3 regions of the Bradyrhizobium sp. HKCCYLRH1034 genome follow, and region 1 is predicted to be linked to each of the others. Evidence: predicted binding sites of a transcription regulator. Region 1 holds the regulator's gene; each other region holds the start of a gene.

Region 1 (3,205 bases):
CCGGAGGGCGCGGACGCGGTGGTGATCCAGGAGGACACGATCGCCGAAGATGGCCACGTCGTGATCACCGAGGCCGCGATCAAGGGCCGGCATATCCGGCCGGCGGGCGTCGACTTTCACCAGGGCATGGTGCTGCTGAAGTCCGGGCGCCGGCTCAGCGACCGCGACCTGTCGCTGGCGGCCAGCATGAATCATCCGGCGCTGCCGGTGCGGCGCCGGCCGAAGGTGGCGCTGCTCGCCACCGGCGACGAGCTGGTGATGCCGGGCTCGACGCCCGGCCCGGGCCAGATCGTCTATTCCAACGGCTACGCCTTGCGGGCGCTGGTGCGCAACGAGGGCGGGACCCCGATCGATCTCGGCATCGCCGCGGATACGATGGAGGCGACGATCGCCGGCATCCGCCGGGCCCGAGAGGCCAAGGCCGACATCTTGATCACGACCGGCGGCGCCTCGGTCGGCGATCACGACCTGGTCAAGCAGGCGCTCGAAGCCGAGGGCGTCGAGATGGCGTTCTGGAAGATCGCGATGCGGCCGGGCAAGCCGATGATGCACGGACGGCTCGGCGACATCAGGGTGATCGGACTGCCCGGCAATCCGGTGTCGTCCTATGTCTGCGCCCTCCTGTTCCTGGTGCCGCTGATTCGGCGGCTGCTCGGCCGCGACGAGGCCGTGATGCCGCGCGAGGCCGCCCTGCTCGGCCGCGAGCTCGGGCCGAACGATTCGCGCGAGGACTATCTGCGGGCGCAGCTCGAAGAGCGCGCCGACGGCACGCTGGTTGCGACCCCGGTGAGCCAGCAGGATTCGTCGCTGCTTGGGAATCTCGCACTCTCGCAGGCGGTGGTGATCCGGCCGGCGTTTGCGCCGAAGGCGCCTGCCGGCAGCCCGTGCGAGATCCTGCGCCTGCCGAATTGAGCCGCTTCCCCGGTAAAGCCCGGTCTGTTCATCATATTTTTAGGATTGCGGAACACACATCGAACATATAGTGTCCGTTCATGATTTGTTTTTAGTATGTTGCGGGCGACGCGATGACGGTCCGACTCCAGGGCGCTCTCAGCCGGTTTGTGCGCGAGGCGCAGCTCTTGGACTCGGACGACAACAAACCGGGGACCAGGTCGAGATGCTGACGCGCAAACAGTACGAACTTCTGCGGTTCATCAACGAGCGGCTCAAGGAAGCCGGCGTGCCGCCGTCCTTCGACGAGATGAAGGATGCGCTCGATCTGCGCTCGAAGTCCGGCATTCATCGCCTGATCACGGCGCTCGAGGAGCGCGGCTTCATCCGCCGGCTGCCCAACCGCGCCCGCGCGATCGAGGTGATCAAGCTGCCCGAGCTGTCACAGGCCGCCAACAACCGCCGCGGCTTCACCCCATCGGTGATCGAGGGCAATCTCGGCAAGGTGCGCACCAGCACTCCCGCGCTGGACGATGGCGAGCGCCCCGTCGCAGTGCCGGTGATGGGCCGCATCGCCGCCGGTACCCCGATCGAGGCGCTGCAGACCCGCAGCCACACCATCAGCGTGCCTGCCGACATGCTCGGTAACGGCGATCACTACGCGCTCGAGGTACGCGGCGACTCCATGGTCGATGCCGGCATCCTCGACGGCGACATGGCGCTGATACAGCGCAACGAGACCGCCGACACCGGCGACATCGTGGTGGCGCTGATCGACGATGAGGAAGCGACGCTGAAGCGCTTCCGCCGCCGCGGCGCATCGATCGCGCTGGAGCCGGCCAACACCGCCTACGAGGTACGCATCCTGCCGCCGAACCGGGTGAAGATCCAAGGCAAGCTGGTCGGGCTGTACCGCAAGTACTGATCGCGAATGGGATCGGTCGATGGGCGGCGGGCGCACGCGCTTTCGCCGCCGATCGGAGGCTGCCCAGCAAAATACGTCACGCGCGAATGCACCTCATGATGTGCAGCGCGGCATGCTCAAACGCTTGTGATCGGCCGCGGGCACACGCGATGCAGATCAGCGCAGAATTGCCGCGAAGCGCGCGCTAACATCACCATCGATGTCCACTCTGATAGAGGCCTGCGCCTGTCCGGGGGGAGCGTGGGTCGGCTATCTCTCAACGAGGAGCGATCCGATGTGTGACTACAGCCTCCATGCGGTTGCGTCCCGTCCCGCCAAGGTCGGCGAGACGTTGATCTCGATGACCTTCCGTGGCACCGCCACCCGCGGCTTCGCGCTGGAGAGCGAGCCGACCGTCGCAGTTTGCATGCTGCCCGGCACCGAGTTGGCCTTCGCCGAGGACGTCCGCTACGACAGCCGCTGGCTCTGGACCCGGACGATCCGCGAGCGCGTCGCAAAGTTCAACAGCATCGAGACTCACATTCCCGATCGCCATCACGACGCGATCGAATTCGCCGATGGCCGCCACGTGCTGGTGACCCAGCTCTGCGAGGGCCAGCGCGTCACCGTGCTGCAATTGCCGGTCAGCAAGCAGCCGGCGGAGCGACGCCCGGACATCGCCGAGGACGTGCCGCCTTCGCAGGCCACACCGATTCGCCGCATCAGCATCACCTGAGGGGTCTCCGCATCGGCATTTCTCTCGGTCGTGAGCGAGCTTTCGACCGTGGGAGATTTGGGTTCTGCAAGCGCAAAGTCCTCTCAGGCGAACCTCACGCCCCGGCATCGCATCGAATAGGAACGACATCCCTCGGCCGGCATGATGTGCCGGGGGAGCCTGCCGCCGTGGTCAACAAGATCGATTGGAACAAGGCCGCCGGGATCACCGAGCCCGGCTGCAATATGCTTGTGTTCGGATGGCTGACAGTCACGGCTGACGACATCGCCATCTGGCAACGCTATCCGCGCGCTGCGTTCACGCTGGCCGAAAGCCCCTCGCTGTTCGATGGACTTGGCAACATGGACCTGGCGACACCGAGTATCATCTCGGCACGTTCGAGCTGCCCGGCACTCAGTCTTCCTCGCCCTGCTCCGTCTCCGGCGGCGTCGCGTCCTGAGGCCGCACGGCCGGCGCGCGCGGCGTCAGCGTCGTGTCGAACTCGCCGGCCTCGGCGGGCGCCGGCCACCATGGGCGGTCGGTGCCGCCGGCGCGCGCCGGCGTGACGGCGAAGCTCCTGCCCCGCTGCACCAGCATCAAGGCGCCCTGCTGCCGCAGCCGCCCGCGATCGATGACGGCCGCCGCGCAGGATGACGGCGCGGCGCGCGCGGTGACGATGAGCGCGACGCGGGCGC
Region 2 (3,205 bases), 120 kb from region 1:
TTGCCGAGCTCCTCGCGCGCCCATTCGCTCTCGGTCTCGCGGAAGCGGCGCTCGATGTTGGTGATGACGCCCTCGAACGGCTTCTTGGTGTCGTAGGCGCGGACGCCGTCCTCATAGGTGAACTTGATCTCGTCGTCGCCGGAGCCGTGCAGCAGCGCGTTCTGCGTCTTCTTCGGCAGATCCTTCCACTTGGTGTCCAGCGTGAACTTGTAGAACTTGCCGAGCGCGGTCAGCGTCTGCAGGTAATAGGGCGACGACGACTTGGCCCAGGGCGCGATCGCGCCCTTGCGCAGGGTGACGTCCTTGTCGGGAATGACGAGGTCGGCATCGACGTGCTGCTCGACCCCCAGGCCGCCGCATTCCGGGCAGGCGCCATAGGGGTTGTTGAACGAGAACAGCCGCGGCTCGATCTCGGGGATCGTGAAGCCGGAGACCGGGCAGGCGAACTTCTCCGAGAACAGGATGCGCTCGGGCCCGCTCTTGTCGTGGATCTTTGCGGTTTTCTTTTTTTCCTTCTCCTCCGCGGGCGCGGCCGAGGCGGGAGCGTCCGCGAACTCGATGACGGCCAGGCCTTCGGCGAGCTTCAGCGCAGTCTCGAAGCTTTCTGCGAGACGCTGGCCGATGTCGGGGCGCACGACGATGCGGTCGACGACGACGTCGATATCGTGCGGGAACTTCTTGTCGAGCGTCGGCGCCTCGGCGAGCTCATGGAAGGTGCCGTCGATCTTGACGCGCTGAAAGCCCTTCTTGAGATATTCGGCGAGCTCCTTCTTGTACTCGCCCTTGCGGCCGCGCACGACCGGCGCCAGCAGATAGAGGCGGGTGCCCTCGGGCATCGCCAGCACGCGGTCGACCATCTGCGAGACGGTCTGGCTTTCGATCGGCAGGCCGGTCGCCGGGGAGTAGGGCACGCCGACGCGCGCCCACAGCAGGCGCATGTAGTCGTAGATCTCGGTGACGGTGCCGACCGTCGAGCGCGGGTTCTTCGAGGTCGTCTTCTGCTCGATCGAGATCGCCGGCGACAGGCCGTCGATCTGGTCGACGTCCGGCTTCTGCATCATCTCCAGGAACTGGCGGGCATACGCCGACAGCGATTCGACGTAGCGGCGCTGGCCCTCAGCATAAATCGTATCGAAGGCGAGCGAGGATTTGCCGGAGCCGGACAGGCCGGTGAACACGACGAGCCTGTCGCGCGGGATCTCGACGTCGATGTTTTTCAGATTGTGCTCGCGGGCGCCGCGGATGGTGATGGCCCGCAGGCTCGACTGGTTGGCTTGCGCGCGCTGCTTGGCCTTGAGCACTTCATCCATGACGATCGTCCCACGGCGCAGAGTCGCGCCATCGTTGCAGGCGCGTTTCGCCGGAAGCCGGCCATCGGACGCCAGGGGGAAAAGGTATGGTCGGAACGTAGGAAGAACGGAGCTGGATTTCCAGTGCCGTCAGCGAATCATCAACAATGCGCTCAGGGAATGGCAGCGACTGGCAGGAGGCTGCCGGTTCCGTCCTGTTTTGTGCACGATCCCACAAAGAAAAAGCCTCCGCTCTGGCAGAGCGGAGGCTGTGTGCGTTGGCCCGGAGGCAAAAACTTAGAAGTGGTAGTTGATGCCGACCTGACCGGAATGCACGTTGAGGGTGCCGGTCGTGAGCGTGCCGAGGCCGGTGAAGGTGTAGCTCTCGCCACCGAAGCTCTTGTACAGGTACTCGCCCTTCAGCGACCAGTTCGGGGCGAACATGTACTCGACGCCAGCGCCGACGGTCCAGCCGGAGTGGATCTTGCTGTCGGCAGCGGCGAAGCCGGGGGCCGTCAGCGAGATGCGGTTGTCGGCCCAGGCGTAACCGCCGGTCGCGTACAGCAGGGTCGGGCCGAAGGCGTAGCCGATGCGGCCGCGGACAGTGCCCCAGTCGCGGATCTTGGACTCGGCGTTGACACCGAGCGCGCCGACGTTTGCGTTGATGTCGGCCCAAGCGGCGTCGGCCTCGAGGCCGAACACGACAGCACCCTGCTGCCAGTTGTAGCCGACGGTGCCGCCGGCGAAGCCGCCCTTCATGGCCGCGAAGTCAGCATTCTCGTTGGCGTAGCCGCCCATGGCACCGATGTAGAAGCCGGTCCAGGTCAGCACCGGCGCGGCAACCGGGGCCTTGGTGTAGGTCGGGCGCGCGGCAAGATCAGCGGCGGCAGCGGGAGCGGCCAGGGCGGCCAAGGCCACGGTCGCGAGCAGGATCTTCTTCATTCCAGTCTCCAGTTTATTTTTATTCCTCGAAGTCCGCATCGCACCGATAAGCTTACGCACGAAACAGACTCACCCGTTCAAGTTGACGAGGTTCCTATAGCCCGGTTCCGTACGGATTACCGTCACCCTGAAGACACACTCGCGCCCAAACCGCGTTTTTACGGCCAAGTTCCAGAAAGCCTATGTCACTCAATTACTTGGTTCCGGGTGTGGCGAGCCGGCAAGGTGGCATCAGGGCAACAAAAAAGGCCGGCTTTCGCCGGCCCTTCTCGGAACCTGTCGGTTTGCAGGCATCAGTACTTTGCGATGACCGGGCCGCCGAAGTGGTAGCTGAGGCCGGCCTTGACCGTGTGAACGGTGTCCTTCCACTCGGAGCGGTTGAGCGCCGCAGCGCTGTACTGGATCGTGCTCTTGCCGAAGTCGAGATAGTTGTACTCGAGCTTGGCCGACCAGTTCGGCGCGAACATGTATTCGGCGCCGGCGCCGACCGTATAGCCCCAGCGGGTGGTGTTCTGGCTGAAGACGTTGCCGGGCACGCCGTCATAGCGATGCTGCAACTGGCCCACCGCGGCGCCGCCACTGACGAAGAACAGGGCGGGACCGGCGGCATAGCCGAGGCGGCCCTTGATGTCGCCGAAGCTGGTCAGCTTGGTGAAGAAAGTGTCGCCGACGCCGGCATTGACCACGGCGGAGCGGCCGTTGATGTCGGCCCAGTGATAGTCGCCTTCGAGGCCGAACACGACGTTGTCGACCTGCCAGTTGTAGCCGACCACGCCGCCGACGAAGCCGCCATTGGTGTTGTAGTTCTGGGTGCCCAGGAAGCCCGGCGCATTGAAGCGGCCGAGGAAGGTCTCCTTGCTGGTGCCCCAGCCGCCGCCGCCCTGGATGCCGGCGTAGAGGCCCGACCAGCTCAGGATCTGCGCGACCATCGGCGGCGCCTTGGTGTACGGGCGGGCCGCCATGTCGGCCGCCGA
Region 3 (3,205 bases), 170 kb from region 1:
CGAACATGCCCGGCCTCGCAACGCTGGCCGATCTGCCGGCCTCGCGGCGCGCGCAGGATGCGTTCGCGATGGGGCGCGCCCAGGGTGAGGCTCTCGCGGCTGCCGGCATCACCTTCAATTTGGCTCCGGTCGTCGACCTTCGCCCGAGCTGGACACGCAACCGACTGGACTTTCACACCTTGATCGGCCGCCGCGCGATCTCCAACGATCCCGCGGTGGTTGGCGACATTGCGCTCGGTTACGTCCGTGGCCTGGAAGCAAGCGGTGTCCGCGCGGCCGTCAAGCATTTCCCTGGTCTGGGGCGCGTCGCAGCCGATACGCATCATTTCTCGGCACAGCTCGGCACGCCGGCAGATGTCTTGGAACGGTCGGATTGGCGGCCGTTCCGACAGGTGCTGCAGGGCTCGCACGCGGCAATGATGGTCGGTCACGTGACGGTCGATGCGATCGATCCAGAGCGGCCTGCCTCACATTCCAAAGCCGTGCTCGAGGGACTCATTCGCGGCCGCTGGAACTATCCGGGCGTGATCGTGACGGATGATATCGTGATGGGGGCGATCTACGGCCGCGATCTCTGCAAAGCTGTCGTGGAGGCTCTCAACGGCGGCGCCGATCTGTTGCTGGTGGCCTATGACGGCACCCAGTTCCACCGCGCGCTCGCCTGCGCCAAGGAGGCTCTGGCGGAAGGACGCATCGACCTCGATGCAATCAGCAGGAGCGATGAGCGACTGAAGCGCTGGGCGCCGACGGTTGGCAAATCACAGCCGTCGAATGTGTCTACGGTTATGCAACAGCCTGGAGGCGTGCATCAGAAGATCGTGGACTGAATGGCAGCGAGCCCTCAGCGCGGGCCATTGCCGGTCCAGTTGCGCCAAGCGACATTCGAGAGGCTTCGCAGGTCGGTCGCCAGCGGGCGTCGCGTCTGCTTGTCGTGCTGAGCGATGAGGTGCTCGGATTCGCGGATCTTGACCTGGAGTTCCGCAACCTGCCGCTTGGTCTGTTCAAGCGCCTTCGCATCGGCGCTCTCGCCCACCGTGAACCGCGCCGTCTCGATCTGTTTCAAGGTCGCGCGATTCTTTTTGAGCTGGGCGCGATGCCAGGCAACCTTGCTGTCACTGTCCGCAACCATGGTGGACTCCCGCGAAATGCCGCGGAGACTAAACGACCGATTTCTGATTCGCGACAGCTTCGGACCGGCATCGCCAACATTGGAATACCGATCTGCCGACCCATCGTCCTGGTGAGTCGAATATGCCGGTTCAATCCAACCCTGCGGCGCGTCTCATCTCATCAATCAGTTCGAACGCTTCAGCCTTCGTCATCTCCGCTCGCGTGGGATCGGATCGGCCAGCCTGCTCGCTGAGCGTTCTCAAGTAGGAAGCTTGGGTATCCGTCATCGGAACGGCTCCGGACACCCAGTCCTCGGGATCTTTCTGCAGCTGTTCGGCCATGGGGATCTCCCGTTGTTGCCCGGCTTCAACGGGAAAGCTTGCAAAGTGTTCCTATTTTGTTCTATTGTGCGATCCTACTCTTGCTCGGGTGCTTCATGCGCGATCTATGTGTGGTTCGAGCCGAAATCGACCGTATGCGTCTCCGGGTCGGGCGGCAGCGCCGTGAAATCGTGCAGCTACGGCGAGCTCGGGCCTCGACGGCGGCCGCCGAAGTGCTTCTGCACCACATGCTGGAGACGCTTGACCGGCTGCGGCAACAGCGAGAGCGGCTCGAGCTGGAGGAAGCGAGCCGACTGCCTCGCAAGCAGCGCGGCGCCCGGCGCGCATGAGACGCTGGCGGTAAGGCCGAGCGATCCGCCGCTCGTCCGTAGTCCGATGATCAGGCCAGGAACCGACATGGCCGACGAACACCTGAGCCGCAAAGGCCAACCTGCGCCGGGTCATGAGGACGTCCGCATCTTCAATTTGGCCGGTGAGGAGAAAGATTGGTCGGTAGTCCGGCTCCCTCGATCAGCATCGGGCGTGTGAGCTTCGGGCAATACGATGTCCGGCGGCGCGGCGGTAAGCTCTTCCGGTGTGGCCTCGCATGATTTGATCTCGAAATTGTTGTCGAGGATTTTCTCGCCATGCGTGCCGAGCGTGATGAGATCGGCCTGTTCCGCGGCCTCCCAGACCTCGCGCTCGGTGCGAAACGGGCGGGTCATCTGTTCGTCATTCTCAAACAATGCGTAGGGCACGAGCGCCTCCAGATTGCGATCCGCCGATGCAGCGATGCCGTGCCGCTCGACGCCGCCCATCCATTCAAGGCAGGGACGTCCAAACAAACGGCGCCATAGGCAGGCTGGTTCCACCCAGGCGAGCGCTGACTCGATCGACCAGTTGTGACGATCCGCCTGGCCTGCCAGGCGGAACATGGAGGCCAGCGCGAGGTTGCCGGCGGTGTCGAATGGCCAGGAGAGTCCAATGGATATCAAGGGAAAGAAGATCGCGATCCTCGCAACCAACGGGTTCGAGCAATCCGAGCTCGAAGTGCCGCGCGATCGTCTCAAGCAGGCGGGCGCGACCGTCGAGATCATCTCGCTCGCGCCGGGCGAGATCAAGGGCTGGGATGAGAAGGACTGGGGACGGACCGTCAAGGTCGACAAGACGTTGGACCAGGCGTCTGCTTCGGACTACGACGCCGTCGTGCTGCCGGGCGGTCAGATCAATCCGGATCTGCTGCGGCTCGAGCCGAAGGCGCTGCGGTTCATCAAGGAGATCTTTGAAGCCAAGAAGATCGTTGCGGCGGTCTGTCATGCGCCGTGGCTCCTGATCGAGACCGGAATTGCCAAGGGGCGAAAGATGACGTCCTACAAATCGATCAAGACGGACGTTGCCAATGCCGGCGCGCATTGGCAGGACGCGGAGGTCGTGGTCGATCAGGGCGTGATCACCTCGCGCAATCCCGGAGATCTGGAAGCCTTCAGCGCCAAGATCATCGAAGAGGTCAAGGAAGGCCGCCATCTCAAGCGCAGCGCGGCTTGATGCTGAGATCGGAAGCCGGGAGAAAACCCGGCTACCTCAGTGGGACGGGCCCAGCGCCCGAGGGGTCGAACGCTGGGCCGCAGTCCACACGGAGTGCCTCCAGCGAGATGGGGGAACGCCGCCAGAGGCATGGAAATGACTCGCGGCGGGCCGGGTCGTTCCCAATTCCTAGCGCGGACCTTCGCCCGCGGGACTTCGAAGATAGCCTCGCAACGTTCAGTGAGGAATCG

What was found. The regulator LexA, encoded in region 1, represses DNA repair genes until DNA is damaged. The targets are predictions, from matches to a motif close to TGTTCNNNNTGTGTTCNG.
Region 2: the regulator LexA is predicted to act here: its motif matches at 1,402-1,419, upstream of uvrA (excinuclease ABC subunit UvrA).
Region 3: the regulator LexA is predicted to act here: its motif matches at 1,498-1,515, upstream of ACQR0W_RS18505 (DUF3072 domain-containing protein).

Annotation. Positions count from the first base shown of each region.
Region 1 covers NZ_JBNPUW010000007.1:338,697-341,901, forward strand. The annotation lists gene ACQR0W_RS19275 (molybdopterin molybdotransferase MoeA) at 1-912, shown strand, start outside; gene lexA (transcriptional repressor LexA) at 1,118-1,816, shown strand; gene ACQR0W_RS19285 (hypothetical protein) at 2,091-2,531, shown strand; gene ACQR0W_RS19290 (ComEC/Rec2 family competence protein) at 2,925-3,205, opposite strand, start outside.
Region 2 covers NZ_JBNPUW010000007.1:222,430-225,634, reverse strand. The annotation lists gene uvrA (excinuclease ABC subunit UvrA) at 1-1,310, opposite strand, end outside; gene ACQR0W_RS18730 (outer membrane protein) at 1,587-2,231, opposite strand; gene ACQR0W_RS18725 (outer membrane protein) at 2,525-3,205, opposite strand, start outside.
Region 3 covers NZ_JBNPUW010000007.1:164,519-167,723, reverse strand. The annotation lists gene ACQR0W_RS18515 (glycoside hydrolase family 3 N-terminal domain-containing protein) at 1-827, shown strand, start outside; gene ACQR0W_RS18510 (hypothetical protein) at 842-1,129, opposite strand; gene ACQR0W_RS18505 (DUF3072 domain-containing protein) at 1,260-1,451, opposite strand; gene ACQR0W_RS18500 (hypothetical protein) at 1,628-1,849, opposite strand; gene ACQR0W_RS18495 (hypothetical protein) at 1,892-2,425, opposite strand; gene ACQR0W_RS18490 (type 1 glutamine amidotransferase domain-containing protein) at 2,415-2,975, shown strand.